DNA from 2 places in the Streptomyces sp. CNS606 genome. Region 2 is predicted to be linked to the other one. Evidence: riboswitches for the same ligand, from Rfam matches in the RefSeq annotation. Region 2 holds a riboswitch; the other holds the start of a gene.

Region 1 (5,754 bases), on a different contig from region 2:
CCTCCTACGTCGCGTTCCCGATCGAGCAGATCGTCTACATCTGGCCGCTCGGGCACATCAGCGCCCTGAACTTCGCCCTCGGCATGACCCTGGGCGTCGCGCTGCTCGGCATCGGCATCGGCGCGGTCCACTGGGCCCGCACCCTGATGTCGGACGTGGAGCTCGCCGACGAGCGTCACCCGGTCGAGGCGGAGCCCGAGCTGAAGCGCAAGGTGCTGGCGGACTTCCGCCAGGGCGCCCAGGAGTCGGCGCTCGGCCGCCGCAAGCTGGTGCGCAACACCATGTTCGGTGCGCTGGCGCTCCTCCCGCTGTCCAGCGTCGTCCTGCTGCGCGACCTCGGTCCGCTGCCGGAGGACAAGCTGCGGCACACCTTCTGGGAGAAGGGCCTGATGCTCATCAACGAGAACACCGGTGAGCCGCTCAAGCCCGAGGACGTCCCGGTCGGCTCGCTGGCCTTCGCCCGGCCTGAGGGGCTGGAGCCCGAGGACCACGAGTTCAACACCGAGATCGCCAAGGCCGCCCTCATGCTGGTGCGCATCCAGCCCGAGGACATCAAGGACAAAAAGGCCCTTGACTGGAGCCACGAGGGCGTGCTGGCCTACTCGAAGATCTGCACCCACGTCGGTTGCCCGGTCAGCCTGTACGAGCAGCAGACGCACCACGTGCTGTGCCCCTGCCACCAGTCGACGTTCGACCTCTCCGACGGTGCGCGGGTGCTCTTCGGTCCGGCCGGCCACGCGCTGCCGCAGCTGAGGATCAGCGTCAATGACGAAGGGTTCCTGCAGGCGGAAGGCGACTTCGCCGAACCCGTCGGCCCGTCCTTCTGGGAGCGCGGAGCATGAGTACTTCAACGACGAAGAAGAAGGCACCCGCCGGCGAGCGGGTGGCCGACTGGGCCGACGGCCGTCTGGGCATCTACAGCCTGGCCAAGGCCAACATGCGCAAGATCTTCCCGGACCACCCGTCCTTCATGCTGGGTGAGGTCGCGCTCTACAGCTTCATCATCATCATCCTGACGGGTGTCTTCCTGACGCTCTTCTTCGTGCCCAGCATGGCCGAGGTCGAGTACCACGGCACCTACGTGCCGATGCACGGCATCCGGATGACCGAGGCGTACGCCTCGACCCTGGAGATCAGCTTCGACGTCCGCGGCGGTCTGCTCATCCGGCAGATCCACCACTGGGCCGCGCTGATCTTCCTCGCCGCGATGCTCGTGCACATGATGCGGGTGTTCTTCACCGGCGCCTTCCGCAAGCCGCGCGAGGTCAACTGGCTGTTCGGCTTCCTGCTGCTGGTGCTCGGCATGTTCACCGGCTTCACCGGCTACTCCCTCCCGGACGACCTGCTGTCCGGCACGGGCGTCCGGTTCATGGAGGGCGCGATCCTGTCCGTGCCGGTCGTCGGCACGTACCTGTCGATGTTCCTCTTCGGCGGCGAGTTCCCCGGCCACGACATCATTCCGCGGTTCTTCGCGGCGCACGTCCTGCTGCTGCCCGGCATCATGCTGGGTCTGCTGGTGGCGCACCTGATCCTGGTCTTCTACCACAAGCACACGCAGTTCGCGGGCCCCGGACGCACCAACAAGAACGTGGTCGGCATGCCCCTGCTGCCGGTCTACATGGCCAAGGCGGGCGGCTTCTTCTTCCTCGTCTTCGGCGTCATCGCGGTCCTCTCGGCGACGTTCCAGATCAACCCGATCTGGGTGCTCGGGCCGTACCGGCCGGACCAGGTGTCCACCAACGCGCAGCCCGACTGGTACATGGGCTTCTCGGAGGGCCTGATCCGGTTCATGCCGGGCTGGGAGGTCGACTTCGCGGGCCACACGCTGGTACTCGGCGTGTTCATCCCGCTGGTGATCTTCCCGCTTGTCCTGGCGGCGATCGCGGTCTACCCGTTCATCGAGGCCTGGGTCACGGGCGACAAGCGCGAGCACCACATCGCGGACCGCCCGCGCAACGCCCCGACCCGTACGGCGTTCGGCGTCGCGTGGATCACCCTCTACATGGTCCTGCTGATCGGCGGCGGCAACGACCTCGTCGCCACGCACTTCCACCTCTCGATCAACGCGATCACCTGGTTCGTCCGGATCATGTTCTTCGCGGGGCCGGTGCTGGCGTTCATCATCACCAAGCGGATCTGTCTGGGCCTGCAGCGCGCGGACAAGGAGAAGGTGCTGCACGGGCGCGAGTCCGGCATCATCAAGCGCCTGCCGCACGGCGAGTTCATCGAGGTCCACGAGCCGCTCAGCCAGGAGCAGCTGCACACCCTCACCGCGCACGACCAGCCCGAGCCGCTCGAGATCGGTCCCGAGACCGACGAGAACGGCGTCAAGCGGAAGGTCGGCCCCGGCACCCGGATGCGCGCCAAGCTCTCCAAGAGCTACTTCGGCCCGGAGAGCGGCCAGATTCCGAAGCCGACCGCCGAGGAGTACCGGGAGATCACCAGCGGCCACGGCCACCACTGATCGCCCCGCCGCCGACCGGACCGCTCCGGCGGCGTGCACCACACCGTGGGCCCCGGCCCTTCCCCCGAGGAAGGGCCGGGGCCCACGGGCGTTGTCCGGGTGTTTCCCCGGCTCACGATGCGGGCGTTGCGCCGGGCCCGCCGCCCGCGCCGATAGGGTGAGCGGCGTGCGACGGTACGCGTGCCGCCGCCCCTTCCCGACGGGCCGGCGGCCGTCCGCCGCCGGCCCCTGCCCACGGTCCGCCGGTGCCCCGGCCGGGCCGACGAACCCAGGAGCGTGCAGCATGAACACCGTTCCCGACGTCGGCTCTCCCACCGGAGGCGACCTCACCTGGCCGGACGTGCTGAGCGCCCTGCTGGCCGGCGAGGACCTCTCCGCGGACGCGTCCGCGTGGGCGATGGACCGCATCATGCGCGGCGAGGCGACGGACGCCCAGATCGCCGGGTTCGCGGTCGCCCTGCGGGCCAAGGGCGAGACGGTGGACGAGGTGTCCGGCCTGGTGCGCACCATGTACGCGCATGCCAACGTCATCGACGTGCCCGGCCCGACCGTGGACATCGTCGGCACCGGCGGCGACCGGGCGAAGACGGTCAACATCTCGACCATGTCGGCGATCGTGGTCGCCGGCACCGGGGCGAAGGTCGTCAAGCACGGCAACCGTGCCGCGTCCTCCGCCAGCGGCGCCTCCGACGTGCTGGAGAAGCTGGGCGTCAACCTGGAGCTGACCCCCCGCCGCGTCGCGGAGGTCGCCGCGGAGGCCGGCATCACCTTCTGCTTCGCCGTGAAGTTCCACCCCGCGCTGCGGCACGTCGCCGCCGCACGACGCGAGCTGGGCATCCCCACCTCGTTCAACTTCCTCGGCCCGCTCACCAACCCGGCACGGGTGCGGGCGCAGGCCACCGGCGTCGCGGACGCCCGGATGGCGCCGATCCTCGCCGGCGTGCTCGCCGAACGCGGCTCCTCCGCGCTGGTGTTCCGCGGCGACGACGGCCTGGACGAGCTGACCACCACCAGCACCTCCACGGTGTGGATCGTGCGCGACGGCACCGTCCGGCGGGAGAGCTTCGACCCGCGGACCGTGGGCCTCGAGATGGTGCCCGTGGAGGCGCTGCGCGGCGCCGACGCCGCGTACAACGCGGACGTGGCGCGGCGCCTGCTGGAGGGCGAGCAGGGACCGGTCCGGGACGCCGTGCTGCTCAACTCGGCGGCGGCGCTGACCGCGCTGGAACCGACGGACCAGCCGCTCGCCGAGCAGCTCGCGGCGGGCATCGCGCGCGCGGCGGAGTCCCTGGACTCCGGCGCCGCCAAGTCCGCCCTCGACCGCTGGGTCGCCGCCTCCCACGCGTAGCGCTCGCGGGGCGCGGCGCCGCCCCTTCCGACGGCCCCCGGCGCCGCTCGCGGCGGCGGGGGCCGTCGGCGCGACCCGCCGCGGGCGTGTGGCATACTGCCGTCCAGGTCACGAGTGACAGCGACGAAGGCCCCGGCCCGCTGTCCGGCAACCCTCCTTCCGTGGCGGGGTGCCCCGGGTGATGACCAGGTCGCGGACACGCAAGGTCCGCGGCAAGCGCGGATCCCTCTACACACAGCCAGGGGTCCTGGTCATGAGGGAGTGCTCTGCACATGTCCGTCTCCGCCCCTGCCCCCGCCGCTCCTCGCACCGTTGCGGCGACCCCCCTTCCCGTCCTCGGCGACGACGTCCTCGTGCCCGTCGCCGACGGCACCGAGGTCACCTACGCGGCGCTCGACCAGGCGGCCAGCGCCCCCGTGCTGCGCCGCGTGTGGGACGACGTCGCCGCCTACCTGCCCTACTACGGCAGCGTCCACCGCGGCTCCGGCCACCTGTCGCAGCTGTCCACCGACCTGTACGAGCGCAGCCGTGCGACCGTCGCCGCGTTCCTCGGCTGCCGTGCCGACGACCAGGTCGTCTTCACCCGCGGCACCACCGACTCGCTGAACCTGCTCGCGGCGGTGGTCCCGGACGGCACGCGGGTGTTCGTCTTCGAGAGCGAGCACCATGCCGCGCTGCTGCCGTGGCGCCGCTGTGAGACGACCGTGCTGGACACGCCGCGCAGTCCGCAGCAGGCGGTGTCCGTGCTCGAAGCGGCGCTGCACGGCGGCCCGGACGGGCCGAAGCTGGTCTGCGTGACCGGTGCGTCCAACGTCACCGGGGAGATCTGGCCGGTCCGCGAGCTGGCCCGGGTGGCGCATCGGCACGGCGCGCGGGTGGTCCTCGACGCGGCGCAGCTCGCCCCGCACCACCCGGTGGACGTGGCGGGGCTCGACGTGGACTGGGTCGCCTTCTCCGGCCACAAGCTGTACGCCCCGTTCGGTGCGGGCGTGCTGGCCGGGCGGTCCGACTGGTTCGACGCGGCCGAGCCCTACCTGGCCGGCGGCGGCGCCAGTCGCCGGGTCGCCCGCGAGCCGGACGGCGGCCTCGACGTCGCGTGGCGCACCGGCACCGCCCGCCACGAGGCGGGCTCCCCGAACGTGGTGGGTGCTTACGCGGTGGCGTCCGCGTGCCGCGCGCTGGCGGAGGCCGGGCTGGAGGGGCTGGTGCGACGTGAACGTGCCCTGCTGGAGGTCCTGCTGGACGGGCTGGCCCAGGTGCCGGAGGTCCGGGTGCTGTCGCTCTTCGGCCGTGGCGAAGACGGCGGGCAAGGCCGTGGCGAGGGCGGCCGTGCCGCCGGACGGGTCGGCGTGGTGTCGTTCGTCGTGGACGGCTGGGACGGCACGGAGTTCGCGGACGCGCTGTCGGCGGAGTACGGGATCGGGGTGCGCAGCGGACTGTTCTGCGCGCATCCGCTGCTGCGGAACCTGCTGGGGCGGCGGCACGACGAGGACGGCGACTGCGGTGCGCCCTCGGAAGGGGCGCTCAACGCGGTGCGCGTCAGCTTCGGGGCGGGAACGCCGGACGAGCACGTCGAGCGTTTCGTCCGCGCGGTCCGCACCCTTGCGCGCCGCCGCAGCTGAGGCCCGCTTCTCCCGGGCGGAGCCGGCCGGTGACGGACGGGGGCGCCCGTAGGCCGGCGCCCCCAGGGGCTACGCGTCGAGGCCGATGGCGAACGCGGCCTCGAGGTCGTGCTGGGAGTAGGTGCGGAACGCGATGTGCGTCTCGGTCGACAGCACTCCGGGCACCTTGCTGATGTGCCCGGGGATCACGTCGGCCAGGTCGTCGTGCCGCGCCACCCGCACCATCGCGATCAGGTCGTGCGCCCCGGTTACCGAGTACACCTCGCTCACACTCTCGATGGCGGCGATCTGCTCGGCGATCTCGGGGATGCGGTCGGTGC
Region 2 (5,754 bases):
GGTAGGGTCGGACCCATGGGCAGCGACCTCGGTTCTCTCCCCCCGTCCTTCACCCGGCGATGCCCGGCGCCCCTGACCCCCGCCGGGCGCCGTGGTCTGGAGAAGCTCTTCGAGCAGCCCGGACGGGCCCTGCTCGCCCTGGACTTCGACGGCGTGCTCGCCCCGATCGTGCCGGACCCGGAGCAGGCACGGGCGCACCCGGACGCCGTCCCGGCCCTGGCCCGGCTCGCGCCCCACCTCGCCACGGTCGCCGTCGTCACCGGCCGGCCGGCCGCGACCGCCGTCGAGTACGGCGGCCTCGCCGGCGTGCCGGACCTGGACCGCATGGTGGTGCTCGGCGCCTACGGCGCCGAGCGCTGGGACGCCGTCACCGGCGCCGTCGAGGCGCCGCCCCCGCACCCCGGAGTCGAGGCCGTGCGGGAGGAACTGCCCGGCGCACTCGCCGACGTCCCCGGTACCGACGGCGTGCACGTCGAGGACAAGGGCGGCGCGGTCGCCGTGCACACTCGCCGCGCCGCCGAGCCGGCCGTCGCCTTCGCGCGGCTGCGCGAGCCGATGGCGGCGCTCGCCGCACGGCACGGACTGGCCGTCGAACCGGGGCGGATGGTGCTGGAACTGCGCCCGCCCGGGATGGACAAGGGCCGGGCTCTGACCGACCTCGCCCGCGAGACGGGCGCGACGTCCGTGGTGTACGCCGGGGACGACCTCGGTGACCTGGCCGCATTCGCGGCCGTCGACGCGCTGCGCAGCGAGGGCGTCGGCGGCCTGCTGGTGTGCAGCGGCAGCGACGAGGTACGCGAACTCGCCGACCGCGCCGACCTGGTGGTCGACGGCCCGGACGGCGTGGTCGCGCTGCTGGAGGCGCTGGCCGCCGCCCTCGGCCCGGACGGGAACGCCGGGGCCTGAGCCCACCTGTCCGGCTCGCCGTCGGGCGAGGGCATGAGGCGGCCGATCACGGGGGAGGCACCCGGTGTGCGCGTGATGACCTGGAACCTGTGGTGGCGCTTCGGCCCGTGGGAGCGGCGCTGGAAGGCGATCCGGCAGGTCCTGCTCGACGTCAAGCCCGACGTCCTGGGCCTGCAGGAGGTGTGGTCGCACGGCGACGACTGCCTCGCCGACCGCCTCGCCAGGGACCTCGGCATGTACTGCGTGCGCGCCGACTCCGACGCGCCCGGGGGCTGGCAGCGCCGGCTCGACGACCCGGACGCGCACGAGATCGGCGTCGGCAACGCCGTGCTGAGCCGGTGGCCGGTCGTCGACAGGGCCCGGCTGCGGCTGCCCACCGACGGCGGCCGGGCGGACGGACGGCTCAGCCTGCACGCGCTGATCGACGCTCCCGGCGGCAGGCGGGTGCCGTTCTTCACCACCCACCTCAACTCCGGCGCGCACGAGTCGGCCGTCCGCTGCGCCCAGGTGCGGGCGCTCGCCGCGTTCGTCGCCGAGTACCGCGCCGGCACGGACTTCCCGCCGGTGCTCACCGGCGACTACAACGCCTGGCCGGACAGCGACGAGATGCGGCTGCTGGGCGGTCTGCGCACCGCGCCGCCGGTCGGCCGTCAGGTCTTCCTGGACGCCTGGGAGTTCGCCGCGCCGGGCCTGCCCGAAGCCACCTGGGACGCCGCCAACCCCCACGTCGCGGCCCGCCGGGACCCGAGCGTGCGCATCGACTACGTCCACGTCGGTCCGCCCGGGCCGGGCAACGTCGGGCACGTGCGGTCGGTACGGCGGGCCGGGGACGGACCGGTGGACGGCGTCTGGCCGTCGGACCACCTGGCCGTGGTCGCCGACCTCGCCCTCGAGGAGGAGGACTGACGTCCGCGGCGGACCGGCGTCCGGGGCGACCGGTCCGGGCGACCGGCGCGGCCTCAGCCGCGGAGCCCCTCCAACTGCTCCAGGAACCAGTCGGCGGGCGGCAGCGCGGTGGCCGCGTCGGCGAGCCGCTTGGACCGTTCGGCCCGCTCGCCCTTCGGCATGCTCAGCGCCTCGTGCAGCGCCCGCGCGGTCTCCGCGATGTCGTACGGGTTGACGGTCAGTGCGTCCTCGGCCAGTTCGGCGTACGCGCCCGCCTCCCGGGACAGCACCAGCGCGCAGCCCTCGTCGGAGACCACGGGGACCTCCTTGGCGACCAGGTTCATGCCGTCGCGGATGGGGTTGACCAGGGCCACGTCCGCCATCCGGTAGGCGGCCAGCGAACGGGCGAAGTCGTCCTCCACGTGCAGCACGACGGGGGTCCACGCCGGCGTGCCGAAGTCGGCGTTGATCTCCTCGGCGACCTCCGCCACCTCCGCGGTGTACTCCTGGTACACCGCCAGGTCCTGCCGCGAGGGGTAGGCGAACGCCAGGTGCACCACCCGCCCCTGCCACTCCGGGTGGTCGGTGAGCAGGCGGCGGAACGCGTACAGGCCGCGGACGATGTTCTTCGACAGTTCGGTGCGGTCCACCCGCACCACGATGCGGCGGTCGCCGCCGCCGACCTGGGCGCGCAGCTGTTGCCGCCGCTCCGCGACGTCGTGGCGCCGGGAGCGCTCGCGGAGGAAGTCGCCGTCCGCGCCGAGCGGGTGCACGCCCAGGCGGGTGGTGCGGCCCTCGTGCACGACGTGGACGCGGCCGTCCCCGCCGGTCGTCACCTCCGCGCCCAGCACCTCCGCGCAGCAGTCGGCGAAGGCCCGGGCCCAGCGGGTGGTGAGGAACCCGGCGCGGTCCGCGCCGAGCACCCCGCGCAGCACGTCGGCGGCGACGTCGTCGGGCAGCATCCGGTAGTAGTCCGGCGGCGCCCACGGGGTGTGCGAGAAGTGCCCGATCCGCAGGTCGGGCCGGCGTTCGCGGAGCAGCGCGGGCACCAGGGAGAGGTGGTAGTCCTGCACCAGCACGGCCGCGCCCTCGGCGGCCTCCTCCGCCAAGGCGTCGGCGAACGCGGCGTTGTACGCCTCGTACGCCGCCCACTGCCGGGCGAACTCGGCGTCGAAGGAGGGCTCCACCGGCGTCCGGTAGAGCAGGTGGTGCACGAACCACAGCACGGAGTTGGCCACGCCGTTGTAGGCGCCGTCGTGCACGTCGGCGGGGATGTCGAGCATCCGCACGGCCTGGCCGCCGGTGTCGGCGGAGTCCAGCCGCCGCCCGGCGCGGGAGGCGGCCTCCCGGTCGGGGGAACTCAGGGCGGAACACACCCAGACGGCCCCCGTCTCCGGGCCGATCGCGCTCAGCCCCGACACGAGGCCCCCGCCGCCCCGTCGGGCGGTGAGGCGGGCCGGGTCGTCCTCGGCGGGGCGGTAGGCGACGGGGCCTCTGTTCGACGCGACGAGTACCTGGGCGGAGCGCTCAGCGACCATGGCCGGAGCCTAGCCGTCCGCGCTCCCGCGCAAACGTACGCCGCTCCCGTGCCGCCGCACGCCTCCGCGCCGCCCGCCCGGTCCCGCGCGGGCGGGAGGAGACGCCGTGGCAGGGGCCGGGCACCCGGGTCGGTCAGGCGGGGCGGCGGGCGGCGTACTCGGGGACGCTCAGCATCGGCGGCCGCTCCACCTCGTCCACGGCGAAGGTCCGGGCCGCGAAGCCGCCCGCGTCCGCCCGGGCGAACTGCGTCAGGCGGTGCCGCACCGCGAGCTCGTCGCCCCCGCGGGGCAGCCGTACCTCCGCCGTGCGGAGGATCGCTGCGGCCATCCGCCCCAGCGCCTGACCGTCCTGGTGCCGGTGCCGCCGCGCGCCGACGTCCACCTGGGCCAGCGCGTCCAGGCCGGCCAGGCCGAGCGCGTCCACCAGCAGGCCCAGCTCCACGCCGTAGCCGACGGGGAACGGCAGCCGTTCCAGGAGCGTGCGCCGCGCCGCGTACTCGCCGCCGAGCGGCTGGACGAAGCCCGCGAGGCGCGGCCAGTGGAGGTTCAGCAGCGGCCGGGCGACCAGTTCGGTGACCCGGCCGCCGCCCTCCGGGCTGGCGCCGAACGGCCGGTCGTACATCGCCTTGACCAGTTGCAGGCCGGGATCGGTGAGCAGCGGGCCGACGATCCCGGAGACGAAGTCGGCGGAGAAGTCCCGCAGGTCGGCGTCGACGAAGCAGACGATCTCGCCGCTGGTCGCGAGCAGCGAGCGCCAGAGCACCTCGCCCTTGCCGAGGACGGCGGGGACCCGTGGCAGCACCTCGTCGCGGTGCACCACCTTCGCGCCGGCCGCGGCGGCGACCTCCGCCGTACGGTCGGTGGAGCCGGAGTCGAGCACGAGCAGCTCGTCGACCAGCGGGTGAGGGCCGTCCATCAGGTCGCGGCGGATCACGGCGACGATCTCGCCGACGGTGGCCTCCTCGTCGAGGGCGGGCAGCACGACGCTGACGCCGCCGGCCGGCCCGGCGGCGCGTTTCGCCGCGGCGAGCGCCGGGAGCGGGCGGTCTGCCGCCGCCCAGGAGCGGCGGTCCAGCCAGTCGCGGACCTCGTCCAGCACGTCTGCTCTCCTGCTGCTTTCCTGTAGGTGTCGGAACCCGCCCCCGCTCCAGCGTGCCGCCGCGCGAGCGTACGGCGCCGCTGCGACCGCACTGCGGGCACCGCGTCTCGCGGTGCGGACGCCCCGCAGGCGGTGCGGGAGCCTTGGGCTACAGTCTTGAACAACGCGACCGGCCCGGACATGGCGGGGTCGGACGCACGGGTCCGAGTGACCCGACCCACAACTTCACACCGCTCATCCAGAGGGGCAGAGGGAACGGCCCGATGAAGCCCCGGCAACCCTCCAGCCGGTCTCGCGCATCCAGGCGGGCCCCCGGCTAGGGAAGGTGCCAATTCCGGCTCGTGGCGAGATACGCCACGGGGAAGATGAGGAGAAAGGGCCTCGCCTTCATGGCTGTGCAAGCTCCCGAGCAGTCCGCCGACACCTCCGCCGCAACCGCTGCCGCCGACGTTTCACTCGGCCCCGCCGTCGCTCTGTCCTGTCGCGAGTGCGGCGCCCGCAACCCGCTGGGGCCGCTCTTCGCCTGCGAGGAGTGTTTCGGCCCGCTGGAGGTCGCGTACGACCTGCCGACCGGCGACCCGGAGGGCCTGCGGAAACGGATCGAGGCCGGTCCGGCGAGCATCTGGCGCTACGCGCCGCTGCTGCCCGTCCCCGCCGACGTCGCGGATCAGCCGAACACCGACCCCGGGTTCACCCGGCTGGTGCAGGCCGACAACCTGGCCCGCGAACTGGGCGTCGCCGCGGCGGGCGGCACGCTGCACGTCAAGGACGACTCCGGCAACCCGACGCACTCCTTCAAGGACCGGGTCGTCGCCATCGCCGTCGAGGCGGCCCGCGCCTTCGGCTTCACCACCCTCTCCTGCTCCTCCACGGGCAACCTGGCCGGCGCGGTCGGTGCCGCCGCGGCCCGTGCCGGCTTCCGGTCCTGCGTGTTCATCCCGCACGACCTGGAGCAGGGCAAGGTCGTGATGGCCGCCGTCTACGGCGGCGACCTGGTCGGCATCGAGGGCACGTACGACGACGTGAACCGTTTCTGCTCCGAGCTGATCGGCGACCCGCTGGGCGAGGGCTGGGGTTTCGTCAACGTCAACCTGCGCCCCTACTACGGCGAGGGCTCCAAGACCCTGGCGTACGAGATCGCGGAGCAGCTCGGCTGGGAGCTGCCGGACCAGATCGTCATCCCGATCGCGTCCGGCTCCCAGCTCACCAAGATCGACAAGGGGTTCAAGGAGCTGATCGCGCTCGGCCTCGTCGCGGACAAGCCGTACCGGATCTTCGGCGCGCAGGCCGAGGGCTGCTCCCCGGTCTCCCGCGCCTTCAAGGACG

Evidence for each region. A riboswitch is a leader RNA that binds a small molecule or an ion and turns the genes downstream of it on or off. The one in region 2 is predicted to bind S-adenosylmethionine.
Region 1: linked by a shared signal. The riboswitch ahead of K304_RS31335 (aminotransferase class V-fold PLP-dependent enzyme) and the one ahead of thrC (threonine synthase) in region 2 are both predicted to bind S-adenosylmethionine.

What each region holds. Positions count from the first base shown of each region.
Region 1 is NZ_KE384522.1:229,663-235,416, forward strand. It holds gene qcrA (cytochrome bc1 complex Rieske iron-sulfur subunit) at 1-842, shown strand, start outside; gene qcrB (cytochrome bc1 complex cytochrome b subunit) at 839-2,464, shown strand; gene trpD (anthranilate phosphoribosyltransferase) at 2,748-3,812, shown strand; SAM riboswitch class IV at 3,919-4,037, shown strand; gene K304_RS31335 (aminotransferase class V-fold PLP-dependent enzyme) at 4,085-5,434, shown strand; gene K304_RS0125675 (Lrp/AsnC family transcriptional regulator) at 5,504-5,754, opposite strand, start outside.
Region 2 is NZ_KE384521.1:607,107-612,860, forward strand. It holds gene otsB (trehalose-phosphatase) at 16-906, shown strand; gene K304_RS0123500 (endonuclease/exonuclease/phosphatase family protein) at 973-1,812, shown strand; gene K304_RS0123505 (trehalose-6-phosphate synthase) at 1,866-3,329, opposite strand; gene K304_RS0123510 (glucosyl-3-phosphoglycerate synthase) at 3,463-4,428, opposite strand; SAM riboswitch class I at 4,660-4,800, shown strand; gene thrC (threonine synthase) at 4,794-5,754, shown strand, end outside.